One region of the Microbacterium atlanticum genome, then DNA from elsewhere that is predicted to be linked to it. Evidence: predicted binding sites of a transcription regulator. Region 1 holds the regulator's gene; the other holds the start of a gene.

Region 1 (6,257 bases):
GGATGCGCGTGAAGATCGAGGACTCGCTCATACGGCAAGTCTACCGACGGCGCCCTTCGACGGGCTCCGGGTCGGACGCTCGAGCTCCGTGACCGGTCGATGGGCCCGTCGGACCGTCACCAGCGCCCGAGCGCCGTGCTCACCACCGCCAGGGCCGCGGGACCGGCCGTCGACGTGCGCAGGACGGTGTCCCCGAGGCGCACGACTCTTGCTCCCGCGGCGGTGAGGACCTCGAGCTCCTCCGGGGCGATGCCGCCCTCGGGCCCCACGACGAGCACGATGTCGCGCGGGTCGTCGAGGCTGAGCTGCAGCGTGCTCAGCCGCTCCGTCGCCGTCGGCTCCAGGATGAGGACGACGGATGCCTCGGCCCGGCGTGCCAGCCCGGCGGTGGTGGTGAGCTCACCGACCGCGGGCAGCCACGCCCGATGCGCCTGCTTGGCGGCCTCGCGGACGATCGTCGCCCACCGTGCGCGGCCCTTCGCCGCCTTCGCGGCGTCCCAGCGCGACACGCTGCGGGCGGCCTGCCAGGGCACGATCTCGTCGACGCCGAGCTCGGTCGCCGCCTGCACGGCGAGCTCGTCGCGATCCCCTTTGGCCAGGGCCTGCGCGAGCACGACGCGCGGGCGCGGCGGCGGGGCATCCGTCCGCTCCCGGATGCGGACGATGACCTCGCGCGCCGCGACGGACTCGACCTCGCCGGTCAGCCAGGCCCCCCGGCCGTCCCCCACGGTGACCTCCTCGCCCACGCGGACGCGCCGCACCGTCGCGGCGTGGTGCGCCTCGGGTCCGGTCAGGGCGACGGTGTCGCCGGGTGCCGCAGCCGCGCCGTCGACGAGGAAGTGCAGCGGCATGGCTCAGCCGTTCCGGAAACGGTCGCGCAGCTTCGCGAACAGACCCTGGTGGTACTCGGCCAGCTTCGGAGCGGGAGCCTTGGTCCGCTTGGCGAACTCCTCGATCAGCGCGCGCTCCTTGTGGTCGAGGCGCGTGGGCGTGACCACGTGCACGCCGACCTTGAGATCGCCGCGCTGCGAGCCGCGCAGCGGCGTGATGCCGCGTCCCCTGATCGTGAGCACGTCGCCGGCCTGCACGCCCGGGCGAATCTCCAGCTCGACCGGGCCGTCGAGGGACTGGATCGTGGTGGTGGTGCCGAGGATCGCGTCGGGCATGGAGACATCGAGCGTGGCCAGCAGATCGTCGCCGTCGCGGCTGAAGACCTCGTGCGGTGCCACCGTCACCTCGATGTACAGGTCGCCGTTGGGGCCGCCGGCCGGACCGACCTCGCCGGACCCGGGCAGCTGCAGGCGCAGTCCGGTCTCGACGCCGGCGGGGATGTCCAGCGACACGGTGCGACGTGCCCGCACGCGGCCTTGGCCCTGGCAGGTGGCGCAGGGGTACGGGATGGTGGTGCCGTAGCCCTGGCAGACGTTGCACGGCTGCGACGTCACGACGTTGCCGAGGAGGCTGCGAACCTGGCGCTGGACGTTGCCGGTGCCGTGGCAGATGTCGCAGGTGACCGGACTCGTGCCCGGCTGGCAGCACGAGCCCTGGCACGTCTCGCACAGCACCGCGGTGTCCACGTCGATGTCGCGGTGGGTGCCGAACACCACGTCGCCGAGCTCGAGCGTGACCCGCACGAGGGCGTCCTGCCCGCGCTCGCGCCGGGAGCGCGGCCGCCCCCCGCGCGTGGCACCGGCCGCGCCGAAGAACGTCTCGAAGATGTCGTTGAATCCCCCGAAGCCCCCGGCGCCGCCGAAGGGCGACTCACCGCCGCCCATGTCGTACCGGGCGCGCTGCTCGGGGTCGCTGAGCACGTCGTATGCGTGCGTGACGAGCTTGAACCGCTCTGCCGCCTCGTCACCCGGGTTCACGTCCGGGTGGAGCTGCCGCGCGAGCTTGCGATAAGCCTTCTTGATGTCGTCGGTGGACGCGTCGCGTGAGACGCCGAGGACCTCGTAGTGGTCTGCCACTTTCGCCTTCCTGCCGCGGCTGCACCGCGGGATCGTGAGTACGCGTCCGCGTCAGCGGGAGCTGTCGTCCTGCTCCAGCATGCGCGTGAGGTAGCGCGCGACGGCACGGACCGCCGCGAGGTTGGAGGGGTAGTCCATCCGGGTGGGACCGAGCACGCCGACACGCGCGAGAGAGCCGGTCGCGTCGTAGTCGCTGGCGACGACGGACGCCTCGCCCAGGCCGAACGCCTCGTTCTCGCGCCCGATGCTGGCCGCGAGCCCCTGCTCGTCGGCCACCATCTCACCCATGAGGCGCAGCAGCGTCACCTGCTCTTCGATCGCCTCCAGCAGCGGATAGATGCTGCCGCGGAAGTCCGCTTCGCTGCGCGCGAGATTGGCGCTGCCGGCCATGACGAGCCTGTCCTGGCGGAACTCCTCGAGCTCTTCGGCGACGGCGCGCAGGATCTCGTCGGTGGCGCGCTCGTGCGCCGGCGCCTGCGGAGCCGGGGTCCCGAGGCGCTCGGCGATGCGCTGGAGCCCTTCGCGGACCGGTCGGCCCACGAGCAGCGTGCCGAGTTCCGCGCGGATCCGGGCCAGGTCGGCCTCGTCGAAGTGCTCGCCGACGAACGTCAGGCGCTGTGAGACCCGGCCGGTGTCCGTGACCACGATGACGAGCATGCGGCCGCCCCCGAGCTGCACGAGCTCGACGTGCGTGACGGTGGCGCGGGCGAACGACGGATACTGCACGATGGCCACCTGGCCGGTGAGCCGGGTGAGCGCGCGCACGGTGCGCACGAGCGCATCGTCCAGGTCGCCGGGTCCTTCCAGGAAGGAAGCGATCGCGGAGCGCTGAGCCGGCGACAGCGGCCGCAGCTCGGCGAGATGATCGACGAACACCCGGTAGCCCTTGTCGGTGGGCACCCGACCGGAGGACGTGTGCGGCGCCGCGATGAGCTCCTCGTCTTCGAGCAGCGCCATGTCGTTGCGGATCGTGGCCGCCGAGACGCCGAAGGCGTGCCGCTCGACGATCGCCTTGCTGCCGACCGGCTCGCGCGTGTCGACGTAGTCCTGGACGATCGCCCGCAGCACCTGCAGTCCTCGCTCGCTGACCATCCCGCCTCCTCACGCCCCGATCTGGCACTCGCACGACTGGAGTGCCAATTCTATCCGATGGGCCGGTCAGGATCGCCGCGCGCGCGGTGGTGCTCGCGCCCGCTTCGCTGGCGCGAAGGCGGTCGCGCACGATCGGTCAGTCGGTCAGCGCGCGGACGACGGCGTCCGCCAGCAGCCGGCCGCGCCGGGTGAGCACCACCCGTCCCCGCAGCGCGTCTGCCCCCTCGACGAGGCCGTCAGCGATCAGCGAGGCCACCGCCGGGCGGCGCTTGATCGGCAGGTCGTGCACCGGCATCCCTTCCCGGATGCGGGTGCGCAGCAGCACGCTCTCGAGTCGTCGCGCCGCGGCATCCGGGATCTCGCGTCCTGCCGCGGGCGACTCCCCCGCCGCGAGCCGCTGGGCGTACGCCGCCGGATGCTTGACGTTCCAGAACCGGACCCCTCCGATGTGGCTGTGGGCGCCGGGACCGAACCCCCACCAGTCGGCGCCGGTCCAGTACGCCAGGTTGTGGCGGGAGCGGTGCTCGGCGCCCCGCGCCCAGTTCGAGACCTCGTACCACTCGAGGCCCGCCGGCGCGAGCAGGTCGTCGGCCAGCTCGTACATGTCGGCCTGCAGATCGTCGTCGGGTGCAGCGACCTCGCCGCGGCGGATCTGCCGGGCGAGCTTGGTGCCGTCCTCGATGATCAGCGCGTAGGCCGAGACATGGTCGGGCACGAGCGCCATCGCGGTCTCGAGGGACGAGCGCCAGTCGGCGAGCGTCTCGCCGGGCGCTCCGTAGATCAGGTCCACGCTCACATCGAGCCCGGCCCCGCGGGCGGCGGCCACGGCGGTGCGGACGTTGTCCGGGTCGTGGGTGCGGTCGAGAGCGGCGAGCACGTGCGGGACGGCGGACTGCATGCCGATCGACATGCGGGTCACCCCGGATGCCGCGAGCTCCGACGCGACGGCGGCTGAGACGGTGTCCGGGTTGGCCTCGACGGTGATCTCGGCGTCGTCGCGGAGACCGAACGCCGCGCGCACGCCGTCGAGCATGCGACCGAGGTCGCCCGGCGGCAGGAGGGTGGGCGTGCCGCCGCCGAAGAACACCGTCGCGGCCGGACGCGTCCCGCCCGCGCGATCGAGGACGGCGCGAGCGAGGTCGACTTCGCGCAGCAGCGTGTCGGCGTACTGGTCCTGACGGGCACCCCGCAGCTCGGACGCGGTGTAGGTGTTGAAGTCGCAGTACCCGCACCGCACGCGGCAGAACGGCACGTGCAGGTACACGCCGAAGTCGGTGCCGCCGTCCACGCGCACGGCGTCCGGCAGCGACCCGTCTGCCGGGACGGGCTCGCCGAGGGGCAGCGCGGAGCCCATCAGCGCCTCACGCCGGGGTGGCGTACAGCGGCGAGATCGCGCGCAGGTAGCGGGTGAACAGCTCCCGCCGACGGCGGCGCGTGAGCGCGGGGATGACGCGGTAGGCCAGCGCGCGCGGCGCATCGAACGCCCGCACCGTGAACCACACCTCGTCGTTGGCGTTCCAGTCGAGCATGAACGACTCCTCGCCGCTGACGACGGAGTCGCCCACGGTGCCGAGGGCGAAGCCCACGCGGCGCGCCTCCTCGACCGTGAAGATGACGCGCAGCTCGCCATCCGCGCGGAGCCCCTTCACGCGCCCTCCGACGCGGATCGTCGTGCCGGGCCCCACGTAAGGGGTGCCGTCTGCGTCGAATCGCTGCTCGGACTCGGTGCGGCTCGGCGCCACGGGATTGCCCTCGGCGTCGAAGCTGACGCCCGAGTACATCGGTCCGGACGCCGGCCGGACATCGGTGACCTCCAGTCCCGCGCCGCGCTGGGCCGTCCACGACAGCAGCGCCTCACTCGCGGCCCGGAAGCGGGTCTCGCCGCTGCCGATGCGCCACGACTGCTCTGCGGGGATGCTGCGCTCGGGCGGATACTGCATCAGATCGGCCGCCTGCGTCGCCCCCACGGCGGCGTAATCGACCGTCTCGTCACGGAAGGTTCCTCGACGCATGAGGACCAGCCTACTTCGCGCCCTTGGTCTCGACGTCACCCGAGAGGGCGGCGATGAACGCCTCCTGGGGCACCTCCACGCGGCCGACCATCTTCATGCGCTTCTTGCCCTCCTTCTGCTTCTCGAGGAGCTTGCGCTTGCGGCTGATGTCGCCGCCGTAGCACTTGGCCAGCACGTCCTTGCGCATCGCGCGGATGTTCTCGCGCGCGATGATGCGGGCGCCGATCGCTGCCTGGATCGGCACCTCGAACTGCTGCCGCGGGATGAGCTTGCGCAGGCGCTCGGTCATCATGGTGCCGTACGCGTACGCCTTGTCGCGGTGCACGATCGAGCTGAAGGCGTCGACCTTGTCGCCCTGCAGCAGGATGTCGACCTTCACGAGGTCCGCCGTCTGGGACCCTGCGGGCTCGTAGTCGAGGCTCGCGTAGCCCTGCGTCTTGGACTTCAGCTGGTCGAAGAAGTCGAAGACGATCTCGCCGAGCGGCATGTTGTACCGCAGCTCGACGCGGTCCTCGCTGAGGTAGTCCATGCCCAGGAGCGAGCCGCGGCGCGACTGGCAGAGCTCCATGACCGTGCCGACATAGTCCTTCGGCAGCAGGATGCCCACCTTCACCACGGGTTCGGACACCTCCGCGACGCGGCCGTCCGGGTACTCGCTGGGGTTGGTGACGACGACCGTCTCGCCGGTGTCGGTGGTGACCTCGTAGGTCACCGAGGGCGCCGTCGTGATGAGGTCGAGGTCGAACTCGCGCGACAGGCGCTCGGTGATGATCTCGAGGTGCAGGAGCCCGAGGAAGCCGCAGCGGAACCCGAAGCCGAGCGCGACCGAGGTCTCGGGCTCGTACTGGAGCGAGGCATCCGAGAGCTTCAGCTTGTCCAGCGCCTCCCGCAGGTCCGCGTAGTCGCTCTGGTCGATCGGGTAGATGCCCGAGAAGACCATGGGCTTCGGGTCGGTGTACCCGGCGAGCGGCTCGGCCGCCGGCTTGCGCTGGTTGGTGATCGTGTCGCCGACCTTGGACTGCCGGACGTCCTTCACGCCGGTGATCAGATACCCGACCTCCCCGACGCCCAGCCCCTTGGTGGGCACCGGCTCGGGGCTGGAGACGCCGATCTCGAGGAGGTCGTGCGTGGCGCGCGTCGACATCATCTGGATGCGCTCACGAGGCTCGAGCTTGCCGTCGACCAT
Region 2 (6,257 bases), 1.4 Mb from region 1:
ATCCGCCGACGAGTTATTCATCACGTGATGAATAGTGCTCCCGGGACGCCGCGGCGTCAAGAGCGATCGTCAGCCGAACAGGTACCGCTGAAGCGTGGGTCCGACGCGGCCGACCAGTTCGTCGACGGATGCCTCGGCCAGGCCAGGCAGCCGCAGCACATAGCGGGCGACGATCAGCCCTGCCACCTGCGAGGCGACGAGCGAAGCCCGCAGGTCGGCGTCCTCGACCTGGAGCGTGCCGACGATGCGCGAGAGCAGCTCCCGCGAGAGGAAGCCGGCCAGGAGGGGTGTCGTGAGCTTGTTGCCGATGGCGGTGCGCAGCAGCGCCACACCACGGCGGCGCACGTCCGGGTCCTCCCAGGTGACCAGGAGGTAGCGCACGATGCGCGCGCCGATCTCGTCCGTCGGGCCGGCCAGAATCTCGGGAAGCGCGAGATCGGGCCGCATCGGCGCTCCGACGGCTTCGCCGAACAGGTCGGCCTTCGTGCCGAAATAGTGATGCACCAGCGCCGCGTCCACGCCCGCGCGCGCCGCGATGCCGCGCATCGTGGCACCGTCGTAGCCCAGCTCGCCGAACTCGTCCATCGCGGCGGTGAGGATCCGCTCGCGCGCGTCGGACTGCCCCGCCCGGGGGCGGCCACGGCGCCGCTTTGAAGCCGGCACGACATACTCCGCCACGACGCCAGCCTATGTCGGCACCCGGCGATCGGCACCGCGCGCGGCGTCGAGCGCGGTCGTAGGGTGGGCGCCATGCACACACGCAACCAGGCGAGGCTGCAGGTGGTGGCCGGCCCGATGTTCGCCGGCAAGTCCGAGGAGCTGCTGCGCCGGGTCCGCCGCGCGCGCATCGCCGGGCTGTCGGTCGAGGTGTTCAGCCACACGCTCGACGACCGGCGCGGCCAGGGGCAAGTGAGCTCGCACTCGGGGCTCAGCATCCCCTCACGGCCTTTCTCCGATGTCGCGTCCCTCGTGTCGGCCGTGCACGGAAGGGAACTGGATCTCGTGGCCGTCGACGAGGCGCAGTTCTTCGGGCCCGACCTCGTGCCGGCGGTCGACGCACTGGTGGCCGGCGGCGTGGACGTCGTCGTGTCGGGACTGTGCGTCACGTTCGACGGGCGGCCCTTCGAGCCGCTGCCGTCGCTGATGGCGATCGCCGAGAACGCGATCAAGCTCACCGCGGTGTGCGCGGTCTGCGGCGAGGACGCGGCGTTCCATCAGCGGATCGCGGCCGCCGGCGACGGCGAAGACCCGACCGTCCCGACGCGGGCGCAGGTGGGCGGCATCGAGTCGTACCAGGCGCGCTGCCGTCGGCACTTCACCGCGGCGCTCACGCGCCGGTAGAGAACGGATGCCCCGCCCCCGGGCGCGGGGACGAGGCATCCGTCATTCTCGCCTGCTGCTCAGCCGGTCACTGCTCGATGGGCTGCGGCGCGTCGGCGGTCGACTCGTGCGCCTTGATGGTGGGCGCGGAGCCCTCCGTCGACACCTCGACCTTGCGCGGCTTGGCCTTCTCGCTGACGGGGATCGTGACGCTCAGCACGCCGTTGCTGTAGCTGGCGGAGATGCGCTCGGTGTCGATCCCCTGCCCGAGGTTGAGCTGCCGCAGGAAGCTCGCGGCCTCCCGCTCGCGCGTGATCCACTTGACGTCGTCGCCGCTGTGGAGCGTGCGCTCGGCGCGGATCGTCAGGAGCTGGCCGTCCACGTCGATGTCGACCGATCCCGGGTCGATGCCCGGCAGGTCGGCCGTCAGGACGTAGTGGTCGCCGTCGCGGTAGAGGTCCATCGGCATGCGGCGCGGGCCGCGTCGCGTGTCGAGGAGACTCGACGCCAGACGATCGAGGTCACGGAACGGGTCGTAGGTGGCCATGGGGTTTCTCCTCTCGTTCTTGGAGTTGAGTCGACTCGACTCAACTAGTGACAGATTAGCACTCGCACGTGCCGAGTGCTAAGTGGGCGCGTGTTCGCCCTGGACGAACACCCGGGTCGCGACGTTGCCAGATGTGGCCGTGAGGGCCGGAACCGACGGTTGGAAGCGGCCACGACTGCCACATCCATGGGCCCGCGCAGCGCCGGCGCCTCCTCCCCAGCGCGCCGGGTCCGCACGAGTACACACAGATCCGGATGCCTGGACCCCCTCGGCCACCCCGCGCGAGAGGGTCGGGCATATGCCTCGCGTCCCGCGCCCGCTGCCACCCGAGCTCGGAGACGCCTTCGCGTACGCGGACGCGCGGCGGGCCGGGGTGACGCGGCGACGACTCCGGGCGCAGGACTGTGAGGCGCCGTTCCGCGGCGTGCGGCTCCTCACGCGACCGGACCGGATCGAGGAGGCGGCGGACGCGCCGCTCGCCCGCGACCGGATCCAGCGGGCCGACGTGACGCGGCGCGCCCGAGGGCTGCAGCAGGTGATGCCGGCCCACGCGTTCTTCGCCACCGAGACGGCCGCCGTCCTCTGGGGCGTTCCCGTCAGCCACGGCGACCTTCTCGCGGTGGCCGTTCCCGCTCCGCACCGTGCGCCGCGGCGCCAGGGCGTCCGCGGCCTGCAGGTCGATCCCGGCCTCGTCCGCGTCAGCGACTGCGGCGGTGTGCGGGTGAGCAGCCCGGCGTCGACGTGGGCCATGCTCGGGTCGATCCTGACGCTGCGGGAGCTCGTCACGGCGGGTGATGCGTTCGTCCGCATCCCCCGGGACGACCGCGAGAAGCCGCTGCCCCACCGGAGCTTGACGTCGATCGAGCAGCTTCAGCGCGCCACCGCGGCGGGGCCGCGGAAGGGCGCTGCGCGCCTGCGGGCAGCCCTCGAGCTCATCAGAGTCGGAAGCAGCTCTCCGCTCGAGTCGGAGTACCGCCTGGATGCCGCGGGCGCGGGGCTGCCCGAGCCGCAGCTCGACGTCGAGATCCGCGACGCCGCAGGGCGTCTGCTGGGCATCTCGGAAGTCGTGTATCCGCATCAGCGCACGGTGGTCGAGATCGAGGGCGACCACCACCGCACCAGTCGCGCCCAATGGAACCGGGACATCGAGAAGTACGCGTCGTACGCGCAGGCGGGGTGGGAGGTGGTGCGGCTCACCTCCGCACACATCCGCGGGAGGCATCCGCGCGCTATCTCGATTGTTCGAGCTACCCTCCTGCGGCGAGGATGGGAACCCTCCTGACCCGCGATCGGTCCGCCGGCGGGTGCGCACGCCCCAGAGGATCTGGCAGCTGTGGCCGCCTCGCACTCGCCGTACCGGCCGCAAGCGCCGGATTCTCCGAACCCGTCAGCACTCGATGACGTTGACCGCGAGACCGCCCTCGCTCGTCTCCTTGTACTTGTGCGACATGTCGATGCCGGTCTGGCGCATCGTCTCCACCACCGCGTCGAGCGAGACGTAGTGCGAGCCGTCGCCGCGCAACGCGAGCCGGGCCGCCGTCACCGCGGTCGACGCGGCGATCGCGTTGCGCTCGATGCACGGGATCTGCACCAGCCCGCCGACGGGGTCGCAGGTGAGGCCGAGGTGATGCTCCATGGCGATCTCGGCCGCGTTCTCGATCTGGCGGTTGGTGCCGCCCATCACCGCGGTGAGGCCGCCCGCCGCCATCGCGCACGCCGAGCCCACCTCGGCCTGGCACCCGCCCTCGGCTCCCGAGATCGACGCGTTGGCCTTGAAGAGCGAGCCCAGCGCCGTCGCGGTGAGCAGATAGCGACGGATGCCGCGGCGACGGTTGGCTTCGGCGACCTCGTGCTCGTCCCACCCGGCGACCTCCGCGGGGGCGGCGGGATGCCCGTGGTAGCCGAGGAGGGCGCTGCCGACGAGCTCGCCGTACGGGGTCACTGCGTTGCCGGCACCGAGCCCGGAGTCGGCGAGGAAGCGCCACCAGTACATCGCGACCGCCGGCACGATGCCCGCGGCGCCGTTGGTGGGGGCGGTCACCACGCGTCCGCCCGCGGCGTTCTCCTCGTTGACGGCGAGCGCGAACGCTCCGAGCCACTCACCCGGAAGCTCCCGGCGACCGTCGGCCTCGGCCTCCTCGAGCTGCGCCCGGATCGCAGCCGCACGCCGTTTGACCCCCAGGATCCCGGGCAGCACGCCGTCGGCACGGAGCCCCGCCTCGACGCAGCCGGCCATGGCGTCCCAGATGGCGTCGAGCCCTTCGGCGACCTCCTCCTCGCTGCGCAGCGCGGTCTCGTTGAGCCGCGCGACTTCGGCGATGGTCAGGCCTCGTTCATCGCACAGCGCGAGCAGCTGCTCGGCGCTGTCGAAGTGGACGGGGAAGGCGGCGGCGCGCGTCGCGACCGGCTCGCCCTCACGGCGGATGAAGCCACCGCCGATCGAGTAGTACGTCTCGCGGGCGACGAGGCCGGCGTCCGAGGCGACTGCCGGGGCGAGGACGCCCGTCGATGATCCGGTCTCGCGGATGCCGGGCGCGCTCAGCCCGCGCGGCGGGCCGTCGGCCGGCGAGCCCCATGCCTCCAGTGTCATCGCGTTCGGATGGGCGGGAAGCCTGGTGCGCGCCGCGAAGACGACGTCGCCGCGCCGGAACGGGACGGCGTGGACGCCGGCTACAGCGAGGGCGTCTCCGTCGGTCCATCCGCTCCACGCCGCGCGCACGGCATCCGGATCCACCGTCTCGGGCTCCAGCCCCTGCAGCCCGGCGACGACGGCGTCGGGCGTCCCGTGGCCGATGCCGGTGGCGCCCAGCGAGCCGTACAGCGTGCACGTGATGCGCGCCACCCGGGGCAGCGCACCGGACGCGCGCAGCCGGTCGGCGAAGTCGTGGGCCGCCCGCATCGGGCCGACCGTGTGGGAGCTCGAGGGTCCTACGCCGATGGAGAACAGCTCGAACGCCGAGACGTAGGCGCTCATCGCCACCAGGCTAGCCGCACTCCGTGCGCTCTGGCAGGCGTTATCGAGCCGATAGGAGCACGATGCGCGCATCCAGACGACTTGGCGGGGCAGTCTGCCGCGTCAGGCCGACGGCCGGAACGACACCAGCCCGACCGTGTTGTCTTCGGAGTCCTTGACGAACGCCTGCCACTCGTCGTGACCGGCAGGGCCGAGCGTGTCGTCGGAGTGATGGAAGATCACGTGCGGCGGCGAGACCACCTCCGCGCGATCTGCCAGCCGCGCGATGGCGGTCTCGACGTCGTCGACATGGAGGTAGAGCAGCGATGACGGCGCGCCGCGGTCGAAGAGCAGCCGCACCCCGTCGAGCTCGAAGAACAGCAGGCCGGGCGGGTCGAAGACGGCGGCGGCCGGCGTTCCCAGTAGAGCGGAGTAGAAGGCTGCCGCGCGGTCGAGATCGTCGGCATGCTGGGCGACCTGGACGAGTCTCATGGCGTCATTGTGGCCCGCGCGTACGCGACGTGCCAGCACGGTGCAACCCCCCTCGCGCGGCGCCCCCGGTCGGAGTAGTCAAGAGGTACTCGTCTTCTGGAGGTGCGTGATGCTGTTCGTCATCTATCTGATCCTGCTCATCGGCGGCATGGTGCTGGTGGGCATCTCGTTCTCGCTGCCGATCCTCTCCGCCCCGGCCTTCGTCGTGGGCGTGCTCATCATCGCCGGCGCCGTGGCGGTGCCGATCACTGCGGGGATGTTCGAGCAGCGGAGGTAGCATCCGTCATCCGTCATCCGCGTCCGCGGCGGGCGACCCATCGCGGACATGCGAGAATCGCCCTTTCGGCTGGAGGGGGTGCGCGGTCCATGACGGACGCCGTCGATCAAGCGAGCGGCATCGTGCTGGTCGAGGGGCTTCCGGGGTCGGGGAAGTCGACGACAGCCGGCGACCTCGCCGCGTGGGTGGGCGATAAGGGCGTACCCGCCCAGCACTGGCCGGAGGGTCGACCCGACCACCCGGTCGACTTCGAGAAGGTCTCCCTCCTCACGGACGAGGAGTTCGCGCATCTGCGCGACGACCCGGAGTCGTGGCGGACCGTACGCGCACATGCGGAGCGCTACCCCGACGGCTGGATCGTCCGCGACACCGATCGCCTGCAGCTGCCCGGTGACCTGATCGGCTGGATCCGGGCCAGGGACGCGTACGACGGCGACGTTGCGCCCGAGGTCCACGCGCGAGCCCTGTCGGAGAGCTGGCGTCGATTCGGCGCGGCGGTGAGCGCGGACGAGGTGCAGGTGTGGGAGTGCGTGCTGATACAGAATCCCGTCTGCGCCTTCATCGCCCGGTTCGACCGCCCGCCGGCGGTGCTCATGGACCATGTGAGAGGACTCGTCGCGGCGGTGCGAAGCCACAACCCGATGCTCGTGTACCTCGACCCCGGCGAC

The links. The regulator HrcA, encoded in region 1, represses chaperone genes, less so after heat shock. The targets are predictions, from matches to a motif close to TTNGCACTCGNNNNNNNCGAGTGCNAA.
Region 2: IR212_RS14145 (Hsp20/alpha crystallin family protein) is a predicted target of HrcA. The motif match lies at 1,923-1,949, and genes of this name have one in related genera.

The regions. Positions count from the first base shown of each region.
Region 1 is NZ_CP063813.1:1,680,288-1,686,544, reverse strand. Features, by position in the region: gene IR212_RS07575 (HIT domain-containing protein) at 1-31, opposite strand, end outside; gene IR212_RS07570 (16S rRNA (uracil(1498)-N(3))-methyltransferase) at 117-851, opposite strand; gene dnaJ (molecular chaperone DnaJ) at 855-1,967, opposite strand; gene hrcA (heat-inducible transcriptional repressor HrcA) at 2,019-3,059, opposite strand; gene hemW (radical SAM family heme chaperone HemW) at 3,196-4,413, opposite strand; gene IR212_RS07550 (DUF1990 family protein) at 4,421-5,071, opposite strand; gene lepA (translation elongation factor 4) at 5,082-6,257, opposite strand, start outside.
Region 2 is NZ_CP063813.1:3,071,043-3,077,299, forward strand. Features, by position in the region: gene IR212_RS14130 (ABC transporter ATP-binding protein) at 1-21, opposite strand, end outside; gene IR212_RS14135 (TetR/AcrR family transcriptional regulator) at 70-678, opposite strand; gene IR212_RS14140 (thymidine kinase) at 751-1,341, shown strand; gene IR212_RS14145 (Hsp20/alpha crystallin family protein) at 1,409-1,867, opposite strand; gene IR212_RS14150 (hypothetical protein) at 2,166-3,149, shown strand; gene IR212_RS14155 (L-serine ammonia-lyase, iron-sulfur-dependent, subunit alpha) at 3,255-4,841, opposite strand; gene IR212_RS14160 (VOC family protein) at 4,944-5,312, opposite strand; gene IR212_RS14165 (hypothetical protein) at 5,422-5,589, shown strand; gene IR212_RS14170 (P-loop NTPase family protein) at 5,679-6,257, shown strand, end outside.